3 regions of the Solibacillus sp. FSL K6-1126 genome follow, and region 1 is predicted to be linked to each of the others. Evidence: predicted binding sites of a transcription regulator. Region 1 holds the regulator's gene; each other region holds the start of a gene.
What was found. The regulator Rex, encoded in region 1, represses fermentation and respiration genes when NADH is low (regulators of the CRP and FNR family bind a similar motif). The targets are predictions, from matches to a motif close to TTGTGAAATATTTCACAA.

Region 1 (5,963 bases):
TGCCTCTAAAAAAAGAGTGCCCATATGTTGATGGACACTCCAAAATTATAGCTGTTCGAGCTCTTCGTTTAGTTCAAGCCATTCCATTTCAAATGATTCATGCTGTTCTTTCAAATCATTCAGCTCAGATTGAATCGATAATGTCTTTTCATGATCTGAAAAAATGGCAGGATCACAAAGTTGTTCTTCAAAGACGGCGATTTTTTCATCTAAAGCCCCCATCTGCTTTTCAATATCTTCAATAGCACGACGAATTTGACGTTCTCTTTTTTTCGCGTCCTTATCAATCATCGATGTAGACTTTGATTGAACGGTCGATTCAGTAGTATTTTTTTCAATGGCTGCTGCTTTCATTGCAGCTAATTCTTCAAGTTCCTCTTTCTTTTCAACATAATAATCATAGTCACCTAAATATTCGAACGAACCCGTGCTTGATAGTTCAACAACTTTAGTGGCAATACGATTAATGAAATAACGGTCATGTGAAACGAATAGCAACGTTCCAGGATAATCAATTAAAGCATTTTCCAATATTTCTTTACTATCCAAGTCTAAATGGTTCGTCGGCTCATCAAGTACTAGGAAATTTGATTTTTGCATCATTAATTTTGCAAGTGCAAGACGTGCTTTTTCTCCACCAGATAGGGAGCTCACTGTTTTTGACACATCATCCCCGCTAAAAAGGAAGCGGCCTAAGATGTTGCGGATATCCTTTTCATTTAATAACGGCCATTCATCCCAAAGTTCATTAAGAACAGGTTTATTTGAATGAAGTTTCGCCTGTTCCTGGTCATAGTAGCCAATTTGCACATTCGTACCGTAACGGATATCTCCGGCAAGTGCCTCGATATCTTGAACGATTGTTTTCAATAAAGTAGATTTCCCAACACCGTTTGGACCGACAAGTGCAATACGGTCTTCTCTAAAGGCACGCATTCCAATATTTTCGGAAATCGCCTTGTTCGTGAACCCAATTGTTAAATCATCCACCGACAGTACATCATTTCCGCTTTGGCGCTCAATTGTAAAGCCGAAGTTGGCACTTTTTTCATCGCCATCAGGAGATTCCATCCAACTAGTCTTTTCCAACACTTTGCGACGTGACTGTGCCATCTTTGTAGTTGAAGCCCGGGCAAGGTTTTTTTGAATAAACGTTTCGAGCTTGGCTTTTTCATCCATTTGACGTTCATACATTTTTAAATCACGTTCATAGTTCTTCGCCTTTTCATCTAGATAAGCACTGTAGTTCCCTGCATATTTCGACACTTTTGTTCTGGATACTTCATAAACGATCGACACGACCTGATCTAGGAAATAACGGTCATGTGAGACGATTAAAATAGCTCCATCATAACCTTTTAAATAGCCTTCCAGCCATGACAGTGTTTCAATATCAAGATGGTTGGTCGGCTCATCTAAAATAAGGAGGTCGGGCTTTGACAAAAGAAGCTTTGCGAGGGCCAGTCGTGTCCGTTGTCCCCCGGATAGAGAACGAATCGGCTTTTGATAATCTTCAGGGAAAAATTGCATACCATGCAAAACAGAACGGGTATCGGCTTCATACTGATAACCGCCTGCATCTTTGAAATCATGCTGCAACTGGTCATACTCTGCCATGATACGTGCATATTGTTCGCTATCTTCATAAATGGCAGGATCGGCCATTTGCTGTTCAAGTTGACGCAGCGTTTGTTCCTGGTTTTGCAAGTTTGCGAAAATTGTCATCATTTCGTCCCAAATTGAAAGTTCAGAGTCGATACCTGCATGCTGCTCCAAATAGCCGACTTGAATATCTTTTGGAATAATAATTTCACCAGAGTCGTAGCTCATTTGTCCGGCAATTATTTTTAATAATGTGGACTTGCCGGCACCGTTTCGCCCTACTAATGCCACACGATCACGGTGCTGAACTTCTAATTTTACACCGCTTAATATTTCATCTGTAATAAAGGATTTATATAATTGATTTACTTGTAAGACAATCATTGTTTACACCTCAGTTTCTCCTATTTAGTTTAATGGATGGGAACATTGTACGCAACGATGGATACTTTACTTGTCGCTCCTTGTTTAGTAAGATTAACTTGCTTCTGCACAAAGAGTGGAGTTTATGTTAAGCGTGCCATATCGCTTGGCGACAACTACTTGATCAAATCGAGCAGGTCATCTCGACACGTTATACAGAGGCATTATTTGAAAAAGATTTCCAAATGTACATAGGAGGAGAATGTGTGAAACAAGAAGTAAAAATTCCACAAGCAACAACAAAAAGACTTCCTCTTTATTATCGATTTTTGAAAAACTTCGCAACTGAAGGTAAAAAGCGTATTTCTTCACAGGAATTAAGTGATGCGATGAAAATAGATTCTGCTACGATTCGACGTGACTTTTCTTACTTTGGGGCACTCGGTAAAAAGGGGTATGGATATGATGTCCAGTACTTACTGGAGTTTTTCCGACAAACTTTAGACCAGGACGAGGTAATGAATGTTGCATTAATAGGAGTCGGGAATCTGGGGAATGGCTTACTAAAGTATAACTTCCAAAAAAATCACAACACGCGTATCGTTGTTGCATTTGATTCGAAAGCACCGATGGAAGGAACGACGATAAGTGATATTCCAGTATTCCATCCAGATCGTTTGGAGGAAATGTATGAGGAATTTGGCGCGGAGTTAGCAATATTAACGGTTTCTTCCCGCTCAGCACAAATGATGACAGACCGACTCGTTAAAATAAATGCAAAAGGTATATTAAATTTCACACCAGTACGATTATCTGTTCCTGACACGATTAAAGTGATGAACATAGATCTATCGGTAGAATTACAGGCACTTACGTATTTAGTACGAAACTCAGGTAAGTAACAAAATGTTCATTACTATAAATAGCAAATTCTAGTTAATTAATGTAAAATATACATAATAATAGAGGAGGTGGCTATAGTGATTGTACATTTAAATGCGATTACACCTGTGAGCCTAATAATCATTGGACTGATTGCTTTGCTAATATTCGGTCCCAAAAAATTGCCATCATTAGGTCGTGCAATGGGGACAACTTTACGTGAATTCCGTAGCGCTACGAAAGGCTTGACAGACGACGACGACGATTTTGATACAAAGAAAAAAGTGATTGAACATAAAGAGAACGAAAAAAACGAAGTTAAGTAAAATAAGGATGTATTGCTATGAATTCAAGAGAATTAACCGTAGTTGAACATATGGAAGAGCTTAGAAAGCGCTTATTTTTCGTGGCGATTTTCTTCGTGATGGCTCTTTTCGTCGGATTCTATACGGCGAAACCACTTATTCGATACATTCAACGCAGCGATTTAGCTGCCAGTTTTTCGATGAATGCATTTAGTCCGGCAGATCCTTTAACCGTGTATTTACAAGTTACATTTATTGTAGCTGCCGTTATTGTATCGCCAATACTGCTATACCAGCTATGGGCTTTTATAACACCTGGTTTGCATGAGGCTGAACGTAAGGCAACATTGAAATATATTCCGTATGCTTTTGCACTGTGTATAGGGGGAATAGCCTTTGCTTATTTTGTGTTATTTCCATTTATTATGCGCTTTATGACGGATTTATCCAATGATTTGAATATTACGCAAACAATTGGTATTAATGAATTCTTCTCATTTTTAATTAAGTTAATAGTGCCTTTTGCGGTGCTGTTTCAATTGCCTGTTGTAACACTGTTTCTTTCACGTCTCGGAATTATTAATCCGAAACTCATGGTGAAATTCCGAAAATATGCGTATTTTGTATTAATCGTGATTTCGGTATTGCTCGCGCCGCCTGATTTAGTATCGAATATCATTATTGCAATACCACTATTTATTTTATATGAAGTAAGTATTGTCATTGCACGTCTTGGTTATCGAAAATATGAAGTGGCAGAAAAAGAGCGAATTTTAGCAGAAGAGGAACGAGAGCGTGAGCTGCAGGTAGAAGAGCTACTCGAAATGCAGCGTCGGCAAATGGAGCAGATGAATAACAGTTAATGGTAACGCTATCGAATTTGGTAGCGTTTTTTTAGTTTCCTTTTAAAGAAGGTTATCTAAAAAACCCGCTATGTAAAATAGCGGGTAAAAGTTATATTTGAAACTTATCGGCATTCATTTGGATAAATGTGACGAAACCATTTAATAGAATATGCGCGATAATCGGTGTGAGAAGGCGCTTTGTTTTATGATATAAAAATGCGAAGATCATACCGCAAATTGTATACAGTAAAATATGTGTAAAATCCATATGAATCGCAGCAAATACAATTGCACTAATAATGCTCGCAATCCAGAAATTATAGTTTTGTATAATTGAACCGAAAATTACACGACGGAATACAAGCTCTTCCAAGATTGGTCCTAATAAGACAGTCGCAATAATCATAATCGGCGCTACCTTTGTGACACTCATAATGGCTTCGGTATTTTCCGAGCCCATATCAATTCCTAAAGCAAGCTCAATGTATGCGCCGATTGTCTGCCCTAAAAAGACAAGGAAGAAACCGATGATACCCCAACCAATAGAAGCACCAATTGATGCCTTTTCCCCTTTAAATACATCCCAAAATTGCTTATTGCGGGAGATTAATATAAAACTCACAATAAAGGCAACCGCAAATGAAATAGTTGACCACCAAGCAGATAATTTTATAAGTTGATCCTGCTCAGACATACCAGAAAATAGTTGTAAAAGGGAATCTTTTAAGCCTGGGATGAATATAAGTAATAAGACTGATAACTGACAGATGATATAAGTTATTAACACATAGAATGCGGTCTTCTGCGTTTTGAACTTATCTGATGAACGGGAAGTCACGGATGAAAAACCTTCTTTCTCTTACTGACTAGTAGAATTACACATCCCAAAAAAGTATGTGGAATGCTGTACCTTCTATTATAGAGTTTAATATGGGCTATTATGATAGCCCACTGTTATACATTTAACATTATTGTAGAGGAATTTGCCAATAAATCAAAATTTTTTAGTGCACATACTTGCAAAAAAATATGGAATTCATTAAACTAATAAATGTGTTAGCACTCGACAAACGAGAGTGCTAAAAATAGAAAATTTCTTAGGAGGTTGTTTCAATTGTTAAGACCATTAGGAGATCGCATCATTATCGAACTTGTTGAGGTAGAGGAAAAAACTGCATTTGGTATTGTTTTACCCGACTCAGCAAAAGAAAAACCACAAACTGGTAAAGTAGTGGCAGTAGGTACAGGTCGTGTTCTTGACAACGGCACTCGTCTTGAGCTTGACGTAAAAGAAGGCGACGAAATTATCTTCTCTAAATTCTCTGGTACGGAAGTGAAGTACGACGGCGTAGAATATTTAATCCTGCGTGAGAGCGATGTACTTGCAATTGTCGGATAATTACAAAATCAAAAGAAAATTGCAGCTAGTTATACATACTAAGCTTTGCTAGCTGCACATCTTCATAAACAATAAATCAAAAAAATAGATCGTAAAATTTAGGAGGAAAATGAATTATGGCAAAAGATATTAAGTTTTCAGAAGAAGCACGTTCATTAATGGCATCTGGTGTAGATAAATTAGCTAACGCTGTAAAAGTAACTTTAGGACCTAAAGGACGTAACGTTGTTTTAGAGAAAAAATTCGGTTCTCCACTTATTACAAATGACGGTGTATCCATCGCAAAAGAAATTGAGTTAGAAAACGCATATGAAAATATGGGTGCAAAATTAGTAGCGGAAGTAGCTTCTAAAACGAATGAAATCGCAGGTGATGGTACAACAACTGCAACAGTACTTGCTCAAGCTATGATTCGTGAAGGACTTAAAAACGTAACAGCTGGTGCTAACCCAGTAGGTATTCGTAAAGGTATGGATAAAGCGGTTGCTGCTGCATTAACAGAGCTTCAGGCAATTGCACGTCCAGTTGAAAATAAAGAATCTATCGCACAAGTAGCGGCAATTTCTT
Region 2 (5,963 bases), 1.6 Mb from region 1:
GTGGAGATATTCCGAAGAACTATCAAAACAAGATAGAGCTCTTTTAAATTATTTGCATATGGATTTATAAACAAAAATAGAAACCGTCTCAAACATTAATGTTAGGAGAGGTTTCTATCCATTTCTACTTAAATATATTATAGCGATTAATTTTTCGATAATGGCGAGAATTCCTTCGCAGTACAAACGTTTTGTTTATTTTCAACAATCATCCAAGCTAACGTAATACTTGCCGCAATGATAACCATTAAAAATCCGTATAGGGGCGTATTGTCCAGTGACTGATATTGAACAATTAAACCGCCGACATATGAACCGAGGAAGATCCCGATATTGAAAGCTGAAATATTTAAAGCGGAAGCCATCGCAGTGGCTGCAGGCACATATTTTTCGGATAGCTGAACGGCATACAGTTGTAAGCCCGGCACATTCATAAACATAAACAGTCCCACTGCTAATACCATTATGAGCCCAATTACTTTGGAATCAAATGAGAAGTAGACACCAAGTAACGTTAACGCTAATCCAATAAAGAAGATGAATATCGCACGCAATGGATTAGTGTTTGCAAAATGGCCACCGATTGTATTTCCAATAGCGACACAAATTCCGTATACAACTAATATGACGACAATCGCATGGGGTGAGTAGCCCATTTGATTTTCAAGAATAGGGGACACATATGTGTAAACAACAAATACGCCTCCGTAACCCATTGCTGTAATAAATAAAATTAACAGCATACGGAAATTGCTTAATACTTTTCCGATATCACTTAATGAAATCGGTTCACTCTTTGTTAAATTATTTGGTACAAGGAACGCATTGCTGATTAACCCAATTATGCCAATGATGACGATGAAAATGAATGACAGACGCCAATCCGTTACTTGGCCAATAAATGTTCCTAAAGGTACTCCACTGACAGTTGCCAAAGTTAATCCTGTAAACATAAAAGCGATGGCACTTGCCCGTTTGTTAGGTGCCACAACATCAGCAGCAATAACCGCCGCAATTGACATAAATACCCCATGGGCAAATGCCGAAATAATGCGTCCGATCAACAGTAAAGTAAATGTGGGTGCAATCGCTACCCATAAATTACCGACGATAAAAAGAACCATTACGAGCAGAAGCACTTTTTTACGATCAAGCCGGGATGTTAAAACTGTTAAAATAGGTGCTCCGATTGTAACGCCTAATGCATAAATTGATACTGTTAATCCGGCAGTACTTAAAGTAATACCAAACTCATTTGTGATGAGCGGGAGCAATCCAACACTGATAAATTCTGTGGAACCGATACCAAACGAACTGATTGCTAACGCAAGAAGTGTTAATCTGGCGTTTGGTGTTTTTGATGTAGACATATTAAAAATAACTCCTTTGATTTATTTTATAGGGTATAGTATTATTCATACATACTATAAAAGCATGTACAGTACTTTTAGTTACTTTTGATAATACTGGGGGTTTCAAAATGAAAAAAGTTTATAATATTGGTGTCGAAGCAACACTCGAAGTCATTGGCGGTAAATGGAAACCAGTCATTCTTTGTCACCTCAATCACCATGGTCAAATCCGAACAAATGAATTTCGCCGATTAATTCCCGGCATTTCACAAAAAATGCTGACGTCCCAATTACGCGAACTGGAACAATGCGGTTTAATTAATCGTAAAGTGTATAACCAAGTACCACCGAAAGTTGAATATTCTTTAACCCCATATGGACACGAGATGGAGCCGGTGCTCAACTTACTTTGTACATGGGGAGAGAAACATATTGAAAAATTAAAAGAGAATGGTGAAGAAGTTCTTCTTATGCAGCGAGATGATGATATTGCTGTGCAAAAACTATCTTAATAAAAATAATGAAAGCCTCAAGTACTAAAATCTTGAGGCTTTTCGTCTCTGCAATTTTCAATTCTTCAATTTAAATTAGAAATCAAAAACTTCCGGATCTGGACCGACGCGTTTATCTAAATTCATCGCATTGATTATCTGCATTTCTTCATCAGTAAGACTAAAGTCAAAAATGTCGGCATTTTGCGCCATCCGCTCTTTACGAACTGATTTAGGAATCGTGATTACTTCATTTTGAATATCCCAACGTAAAATAACTTGTGAATTTGATTTTCCATATTTTTCGGCAATTTTTGCAATTGTCGTATCTTCGAGTAGACCCCCTTGCATTAATGGAGCCCAAGCTTCCAACTGAATATTGTGTTCTTTACAAAATGCACGTAATGATCGTTGTTGTAAACGCGGGTGAAACTCTACTTGATTAATGACTGGTGTTACACGAGCAGTTTTCAATAAATCCTGCAGATGCGAGATATTGAAATTGCAAACCCCGATTGCTCTAATTTTGCCTTCCTGATATAGATCCTCTAAAGCGGTCCAAGATTCGGCAAATTTATTTTGACCCGGCCAATGAATTAAATAGAGATCCAAATAATCCAGCCCTAATTTTCCCAGGCTTTCTTCGTAAGCTGAAACAGTTTCCTCATAATTTAAACCGGCATTCCAAACTTTAGATGTGATGAATAAGTCCTCTCTATTTAATCCGGTAGAGGCCAGTGCTAATTTAATGCCCTCGCCAACACCCGCTTCGTTGCCGTAAATAGCAGCTGTATCAATGCTGCGATAACCTAGCTCAATCGCATTTTTAACGATTTCTGCCGTTGTATCGTTTTCTACCTGAAAGACGCCAAGGCCCATTGCTGGCATTTCTACCCCATTATTTAATTTGATTGTATCCTGTAAACTAGTAATCATTTATTGATCCTCCAATTGAATAAGTATTTCGTTGCTTTTTTATTATGGATCCACTCGAAAAATAAAAAAAGTACGCACTTTTTCGTTTCATAGCAACGTGGAGGTTCCTATTGAGTCAAATCAACAGTTTAAAGAGAAAGTTTTTTTAGAAAAATAACAGGGTGGGGAATAGAGGAGGGGGTGATTCACTTTTCGTAGTAATGAATTTTTGTTTTCCATCATTTAAATACCTAATTAACCTTTAATAATGATAAGAATCAACTATTTCAATACTTCCAATATTAAAAATAATAAAGGGAAATTTTTATTATAAAATACACAAAAATACGCTAAATACATAAAAATTAAATTTTTTTAAATAATAAAATTACAGAATATTCTTGAATTAAGTTTTTCGGTCGTTTATTTCCGATTTCTAATTGTAACAAACGAATCTTTGTGCTATCGTTGCTTATTGAATGGTATGTGAAAGTTTTTACAATTAGGTATGAAATTTTCGAAAAAAATAATATTAAGTGATGGCAAAGGAGAGTTATTATGTCAGAAATGAATAATCAGCAGGTAGAAAAAGTGGCTGTTACACAAGAGCAATTAGATGTATTAGATCAGTTACTAAAGCCAGAGGTACAAGCTTCATTAACTACTTTAGTAGATAACTTACCAAAATTGGCTGAGATGACTACTTTATTAACAAAAACTTATGAATTTGCGACTAGTGTTGCAACAGACGAAACATTAAAAAATGATACAGTTGCGGCTGTAACAGAAATGGCTAGCCCAGTTGTTGATACTGCAAAATCATTGGCACAGACAGCGATTGAAGCGAAAGACCGTGCTGAAATTAGCAATGAAACAGTAGGTGTATTCGGCTTATTAAAAATGTTAAAAGACCCACAGGTTCAAGGGGCATTACGTTTTGCTAATGCATTTTTACAAGTAGCATCTGAACGTAAACAAATGAAATAATTTGTATAATCTAATTTTATTGGAGGATTTTTAATATGGTAACTAAAGAAATCGTTATTTTAGGTGCTGGATTTGCTGGTGTATTAGCAGCACAAACAGCTCGTAAATATTTAAATAAAGACGAAGCGCGTATTACAGTTGTAAACCAATTCCCTACACATCAAATCATTACTGAATTACACCGTTTAGCTGGCGGTACAATTGCTGAAGGTGCTGTAGCATTGCCACTTGAAAAGATTTTCAAAGGTTATGACATCAACTTGGAAATCGCAAAAGTAAACAGCTTTGACGTTGAAAGCAAAAATGTAGTACTTTCAAACGGCAAAACAGTACAATACGATACATTAGTTGTTGCTCTAGGTAGCCAAACAGGTTTCTTCGGAATCCCAGGTTTAGAGGAAAACTCTTTCGTATTAAAATCAGTAGATGAAGCAAATGCAATTCGCGAGCATATTGAAGCACGCATTAAAGCATATGCAACAACAAAAGACGAAGCAGATGCTACAATCGTTATCGGCGGTGGCGGTTTAACAGGCGTTGAGCTTGTTGGTGAAATCGTAGACCACTTCCCTAAAGTTGCTGAGAAATACGGTGTTAAATTTGAAGACCTTAAAATTAAACTAGTTGAAGCAGGTCCAAAAATCTTGCCAGTATTCCCGGAAAACTTAATCGATCGTGCAACTAAGTCATTATCGAAGCGCGGTGTAGAATTCATTACATCAACACCTGTTACTGGTGTTGAAGGCAATGTCATTCAATTAAAAGACCGTGAGCCAATCGTTGCAAACACATTAGTATGGACAGGTGGAGTTGCTCCGCTTCCATTAGTCGCTGAATCAGGTTTAGCTGCAGATCGCGGTAAAGCAACAATCAATGACTTCTTACAATCTACTTCACATCCTGAAGTATTTGTTATTGGTGATGCATCAGCACATATTCCAAACCCAGGTGACCGCCCAACTTATGCGCCAACTGCTCAAGTAGCGTGGCAGCAAGGTGAAATTGCAGGTTACAACATTTTTGCGCAAATTAAAGGTGCCGACTTAAAAGAATTCAAATTTACTAACTCAGGTACTTTAGGTTCTTTAGGTCGTAAAGACGGTATTGCTACAGTTGGGGCAAACAACACTCAATTAGTAGGTTTACCAGCTTCATTAATGAAAGAAGCTTCAAATATCCGCTATATGACTCATATTAAAGCGTTATTTGGCCTAGCATATTAATTCATATTAATTAGATTAGACATGCCCGAAAGTCACTTTCTTTCGGGTATGTCTTTTTATTTTACAAAATACAACAAAATTTAACAAATAACTATTATAATGGTAGTAAAGATTGTAAATGAGGTGTGAAGATGAAGGATTTTGATACATCGAATTCGTTATTTATATTAACTGATCAACAGTTGGAACAATTTAAACAGCTTGAGCATTTTGGATACTTTTTCCATTTAATCCGCCATGACTTTACACACTTATCTTTTGCAAAAGACAGTGTAAGTGATGTTTGGATTTACTTTTATTTTGAGGAAGAACCGGTCATCAATTCCGAGTATGCCCTCATTTTTTTGTTGCGAAATTTTATATTGAATGAGATCCTTGTCAGTTCGAAATTAAAACGACTGAAAAAAACAACTGTTGGATCTTATACGAATGCTTTAATGGTTTCGGTAATGACAGTCAATTTATTTTTGGATCTTTTGCGTGATGTACTCGAATCATTATCAAAAGAACAATATGATTTATATATGAAATTTGAAAACAGCTCAAAGCAATTATTTAATGATCGCTTCTATGAATACGAACATTATCCAAAAAAACTCGTCCAAATCGAAACAATCATAATAAAAAATCTGCGCCAGTATTTAGAAGAGAATGCAGCAATATATAATGATTTTAAACAGAAAGTCATTCGTTTTATGGACCAATTTTCAATAATTAAAAGAGAACTGTACGAGCCATTATCTTTGGAAAAATAGGAGGTGTATATAACGATGGGGGAGCAACTTAAAACATTGCAGCTTGACCATTATCGATCACAAACATTTACATCATTGGATGCACATTATGAGGCATATAGAGCAATGTTCACATCATTACTAGAAGAGGGGAACATTGAAAAGATGAGTGACTTTCTACGTTTTGACAGTGAACCTTTTGTTTTAGCTAATAGCAATCTAAAGATTTTACAGCTGTTGTTGGATCAGGAAGAGCATTTT
Region 3 (5,963 bases), 1.1 Mb from region 1:
TTTTTAAGGATTAATTTACGTTTTAATTCTTCAACTTTTGCAGTAGCGATATCGCCGACATTCATTTCACCCGATTCCACTACAACTGTGTGTAATGGCTGGCCGTTTGGTGCTTTTTGAACATCTTTTACAATGGCCGTGAATCCGTCTGCTTCAATGATACCTGTATCGGCAATTTGTCCACCCATTTCAGCATAGAACGGTGTTTCAGATAGAATAACCAACGCTTCTTCACCTTCGGAAGCTGTTGAAGTTTCTTGACCGTTAACAACAATTGCAGCAACTTTTGCAGAAGCTTCCAATGCATCATAAATAAATGTAGATTGCTGTGTTAAATTCGACAGAACTTCGTTTTGCACTTGCATTGAATCAACGTCAGCACGTGCATTACGCGCACGTTCACGCTGTTTTTCCATAGAAGCTTCAAAACCTTCTTGGTCAACTGTCATGCCAACTTCTTCTGCGTACTCTTCCGTTAATTCAATCGGGAAACCGAATGTATCATACAAACGGAATGCATCAGCACCCGGGATAACTGTTTCACCTTTAGCTTTTTGGCTTTCTGCAACTTCGTTGAAAATTGCTAATCCGCCATCAAGTGTTTCATGGAAACGCACTTCTTCATTTTTAATCACACGTTGAATAAATGCTTCTTTTTCTTTTACTTGCGGATAAAAATCATGCATAATCTCTCCGACAGTCGGCACTAATTCAAACATAAACGGTTTTTCGATGCCTATTTTTTTCGCATATCGAACAGCACGACGTAATAGACGACGCAATACATAGCCGCGGCCTTCATTTGATGGTAATGCACCATCCCCAATAGCAAATGCTACTGTACGGATATGGTCGGCAATTACTTTAAATGGTGTATTCACATCTTCAGTCGATCCGAAAATTTCTTTTAAATCCACTTCATGCGGACGTTTGTAACTACGGTTTGCGAACGCTTCTGTTTTTTCAATGATTGGCATGAAAAGATCTGTATCAAAGTTTGTTGGTACATTTTGTACAACAGAAACGATACGCTCAAGACCCATACCTGTATCGATGTTTTGTTTTGGAAGTGGCGTATAAGTGCCGTCCGGATTATGGTTGAATTGAGAAAATACTAGGTTCCAAATTTCAAGATAGCGCTCGTTTTCCCCGCCTGTGTACATTTCTTCTTCCGGTGCACCAACGCCGTACTCTTCACCGCGGTCATAGAAGATTTCAGAGTTTGGACCTGATGGACCTTCCCCGATATCCCAAAAGTTGCCTTCCAATCGGATTAAGCGCTCTTTCGGAATTCCGATTTCATTATGCCATACGTCATAAGCTTCCTGATCCTCCGGGTGGATAGTTACCGATAACTTTTCAGGATCGAAGCCCATCCATTTTGGATCCGTTAAAAACTCCCAAGCGTAATGAATTGATTCTTTTTTAAAGTAATCCCCAATAGAGAAGTTCCCTAACATTTCAAAGAATGTGTGGTGGCGCGCTGTTTTCCCTACGTTTTCGATGTCGTTCGTACGAATCGATTTTTGTGCGTTTGTAATGCGCGGGTTATCTGGAATAATACGTCCGTCAAAATACGGCTTTAATGTTGCCACACCTGAGTTGATCCATAAAAGCGATGGGTCATTAATTGGCACTAATGGTGCTGATGGTTCAATATGATGCCCTTTTTCTTTAAAGAAATTCAAATAAAGACGACGAATTTCAGAACCTGTCATAGTTTTTGTTGTCATGATTTTTTCCTCCTAAAATTTATTGAAGTCGATGAATTGTGGTACAGATTAATTACACCTTCACGCATATAAGCGCTTCATTTACCGGAAATTTTTATGTTCCGCAAAATGAAAACAAAAAAAGCCTCCATCCCGGTAAAGGGACGAAGACTATTATCTCGTGGTACCACCCTAATTTATAACGCGCATGCATTATATCTCAAGTGCTTGTAACGTAAGCAAACGGCAGTGGTTAGCTGCACTCTGGAGTAGCTTTCAGTATTTATTCGGGGAGATTTTTTCAGCCGGGAAATCTCTTTCTGTTCACGAAGTCCATACGTACTTGTTCCATCATCGTTTTCATTTTATTATGCTCTTCATTATAAAAAATAGACATCGTGCTGTCAATCGGCATTCCTTAATAATTAAAACGTTTTTTCGTCAGTAAAATTAAAAGGATTGCAGGCACTGTACATATAATCATTCCTAAGAACGCCAAACCTGGCTCAATTTCATAAAGTGCACCACCTAAAAGTGTAAGAATCGCTGCACTTAAACTCATTGCAAGTGCAGAATAAATCCCCTGTGCATTTGGAATTTGCTCTTGCGGTAAAGCTTTGGAAATATAGCGGATAAAGGCATAATGCGCCATTGCAAATGACAGAGCGTGTAGTGCCTGAGATAAGATAAACATCGGCATATTCGGAAATGCGTAAACTAGTATCCAACGAACACTCGAGCCAATTGCAGCAACGAGCATTAACGAAGAAGGCTTCCACTTTGTCAAAAATGTATCTGCCTTATAAAAATAAAGGATTTCAAATATTACTGCGACATTTAAAATCATTCCGATATAAAACGGATTGACATTCAGCTCCTGTAAATAAATATAGCCGTAGTTATAGTACGATGCGTGTGCCCCCTGAAGCAAAATAACAACAAACAATACGATGATGAAGCTTTTTACTTTAAATAGCCCTTTCATTGAGAGCGTTTTTCCATTTTCTTTTACCGGCACTAAACTTAATACTTGAGGTGCAGGCATAAATTGAATGATGAGTAATGCGGCCAATCCTACAATCATCATCCATAAAATCATTTGCTCACCATACATCCCGCTAATCATACTAATGATCAATACAGCGACAACAAACCCGAAAGATCCAAATGAACGTGCTTTTCCATAATGGATGGATCCATGTTGCATTAATGTGGAAGCACTGCTCTCAACAGCCGGTAGTAATGCCGGGTAAAAGGCGCTGAACAGCAATGTCATTAAAAACAGGCCGCCAAATGAATTAATCGGTATGTATAGCAGTGTCACAACTAATGAACTTGCAGTAAAAAAGATCAGCACATTTTTGTTGCTCATCACTTTTGAAACAAACGGAAAAATAAACATCGTCGAAAGTGCCCTTGCAACCAGCCCAAAACCCATTATTATGCTCGCTTCCGAAACCGTAAGCTCTTTATCATTAATAAGCCAACCCGTCCAATATGGCAGGAAAATCCCCCACGTAATAAAGAACATAAAGAAATTTTTCGCGAGCCAACGCTGATTATTCATAATCTTCATCCTTTTTTCAAATTTATTAAGTTGAATATTAACATGAGAAATACTACAATAATGTGAGAAATCTCATATTTTATTGGAAGGAGTTGCTCTATAATTTGAGAAAGTTACCAATAGATGAAAGTCTCCCCTATATCGAACAATACCCGATTTCCCAATATTTTTCGTTTGACATTGTGCCATATATCAATGTGTACGAATTCGACAAAGGGGAATTTATTTTCCATGAGCATTCTTTCCCCGACTATTTATATTACATGGTCGAAGGGAAAGCTAAATTATATATTACCCATAAAAACGGGAAAATTTCGCTCATCGATTTTATTACAGCCCCAACGTTTATGGGGGAAATGGAGCTCCTAAACGCCGAACGCTATTCTAAAGGCATTCAAACTTTGTCAAAGTCGGTATGTTTTGCGATTGCGATTCAGGAAGTGAAGGAAAAATTATTGACAGATCCTGTTTTCCTAAAAATGCTCTGTCTATTTTTAAGTCATAAAGCAACAACAGCAACAACAAAATATACGCAAAACCAGGCCTATCCTTTGGAAAACCGGTTAGCTTCATTCATTTTACTATCGTCGGATCAACAATTCTATAAAGAAAAACATACTGAAGTCTGTGATTACTTAGGTGTATCATATCGCCACCTGCTTTTTGTCCTTGCACAATTCAGCGAGGCAGGCTATATTACGAAGCAAAATCGCGGGTATATCCTGACAAATCGTTCCGAACTAGAAAAACTGGCAGCAGAAATTTCGTACTAAAAAAAGACTGCGCTAAAAATATTTTTAGCACAGTCTCTTGAATACTGAATGATATTAAATAAACATACCAGCAATTGCAGCTGATAATAATGATGCCAATGTTCCTGCAGCAACCGCTTTAATCGCAAGCTGTGCAATCATTGGACGTTTATCCGGTGCCATACCACCTAAACCACCGATTAAAATACCCATTGAACTTAAGTTTGCAAAACCACAAAGCGCAAACGAAATAATGATGCCTGTTTTGTCCGATAGCTCGCCGATAACCGGACCGAAGTTAGAGAAGGCAACAAATTCATTTAAAATTAATTTTTGACCGATAAACGAACCTGCACGTACTGCTTCATCCCAAGGAACACCGATTAAAAATGCTAGTGGAGCAAATACATAACCTAAAATACCTTCAAGTGTTACATTTTCAAAACCGAACAATCCTGTTATGCCGCCTAAAATACCGTTTAATAAGGCAATTAATGCGATGAAACTTAATAGCATTGCTCCAACATTTACTGCTAATTTCAAACCGTCAGAAGCACCAACAGCCGCTGCATCAATAACGTTTGTCGCTTCAGAATTACGCTCTAATTTAAAGTCATCTTCATTTACTTCTTCTGTTTCAGGAATCATTAACTTTGCCATTACCAATCCTGCTGGTGCAGCCATGAAACTTGCTGCCAATAAGTATTCAAGCGGAACACCTAATAAAGAATATCCGATTAATACTGAACCTGAAACCGATGCAAGTCCACCTGTCATAACCGCGAACATTTGTGATCTTGTCATTTTATTTAAAAATGGTCGAATAACAAGCGGGGCTTCAGTTTGTCCAACGAAAATATTAGCAGCAGCATTCACTGATTCTGCTTTTGTCGTACCTAATACTTTTGATAAGAAACCACCGATAATCTTAATGACAAATTGCATAATCCCTAAGTAATAAAGGACAGAGATTAAAGATGAGAAGAAAATAATAATTGTTAATACGCTCATCGCGAATACAAATCCGACATTTTCCGGATCTGCTAAACCGCCAAATACAAAGACAATCCCTTCATTGGCATAACTAACCAGCTTCTGTACACCATCAGAAAGTTGCATAAGCTTCTCACGGCCAAAAGACCATTTTAATACGATAAATGCAAAAATCAATTGGACAATTAATCCTGAAATAATAATTCTCCATTGAATTGCTTTACGGTTACTAGATAACCCGATGGCAATCGCTACGACTCCCAGAATACCTATGATTCCCCATACGAAATCCATGTATGTGCACCTTCTCCTTTAGTTTTGAAAACCTTTTCATTTTGTAATAACTGACATACAACTTCGGACGTCATATAAGTTTTTTTTCATACTAACATACCCATAGAAATAATATTAATTAATAGTTTCTTTTAAAAGTTCTGATTTTTCAGCAAAAAGTTATCATTTTTTTAGTATGTCCCGTTTTGTTTCAAACTTTTATTATATTTTAAAAACATTTTCCCTGTACACGTGAACATAAACTCATCATTTTTTAAAATTTATCCTAGATAGTACTTTTCCATAAATAAAAAAACTAGCCATTCCCATTCAATGATGAACGGAAATGGCTAGTACTATTCTTCGTTGAAATCATACGGCGATATATTTGCCATACCAATTAATGGGTGAATATATGGTGCTGTTTCTGCCGTTAAGTGATTTGGCAGGGATTCCCCGATCTTATGTGAAGCCGAAACATTCAAGAGACCGAGCTGCTCTGATGAAGGAATTTGTTTCACTTCACTTACAGACGCCTTTTTCTCTTCCAATTCCGGTGTCGCTTCCATCTTTTCTTCAGCAACAAATTCTGAATTTAAACGTGCCTTCAATGTTGTTAAGCGTGTTAAATCATCTGTTTTTGCTAAACCGCTCGCCAGTACATCC

Region 2: MHH44_RS11175 (DUF1641 domain-containing protein) is a predicted target of Rex. The motif match lies at 3,243-3,260, and genes of this name have one in related genera.
Region 3: yeiL (transcriptional regulator YeiL) is a predicted target of Rex. The motif match lies at 3,340-3,357, and genes of this name have one in related genera.

Annotation. Positions count from the first base shown of each region.
Region 1 covers NZ_JBBOPD010000001.1:3,893,493-3,899,455, reverse strand. The annotation lists gene MHH44_RS19395 (ABC-F family ATP-binding cassette domain-containing protein) at 46-1,986, opposite strand; gene MHH44_RS19390 (redox-sensing transcriptional repressor Rex) at 2,232-2,867, shown strand; gene tatA (twin-arginine translocase TatA/TatE family subunit) at 2,946-3,173, shown strand; gene tatC (twin-arginine translocase subunit TatC) at 3,191-4,015, shown strand; gene MHH44_RS19375 (CPBP family intramembrane glutamic endopeptidase) at 4,107-4,835, opposite strand; gene groES (co-chaperone GroES) at 5,112-5,396, shown strand; gene groL (chaperonin GroEL) at 5,513-5,963, shown strand, end outside.
Region 2 covers NZ_JBBOPD010000001.1:2,276,999-2,282,961, reverse strand. The annotation lists gene MHH44_RS11190 (MFS transporter) at 147-1,370, opposite strand; gene MHH44_RS11185 (winged helix-turn-helix transcriptional regulator) at 1,481-1,864, shown strand; gene MHH44_RS11180 (aldo/keto reductase) at 1,940-2,776, opposite strand; gene MHH44_RS11175 (DUF1641 domain-containing protein) at 3,317-3,745, shown strand; gene MHH44_RS11170 (NAD(P)/FAD-dependent oxidoreductase) at 3,781-4,968, shown strand; gene MHH44_RS11165 (serine protease) at 5,100-5,723, shown strand; gene MHH44_RS11160 (dehydrogenase) at 5,739-5,963, shown strand, end outside.
Region 3 covers NZ_JBBOPD010000001.1:2,787,978-2,793,940, forward strand. The annotation lists gene alaS (alanine--tRNA ligase) at 1-1,733, opposite strand, end outside; gene MHH44_RS13895 (MFS transporter) at 2,131-3,279, opposite strand; gene yeiL (transcriptional regulator YeiL) at 3,384-4,052, shown strand; gene MHH44_RS13905 (NupC/NupG family nucleoside CNT transporter) at 4,107-5,318, opposite strand; gene recD2 (SF1B family DNA helicase RecD2) at 5,654-5,963, opposite strand, start outside.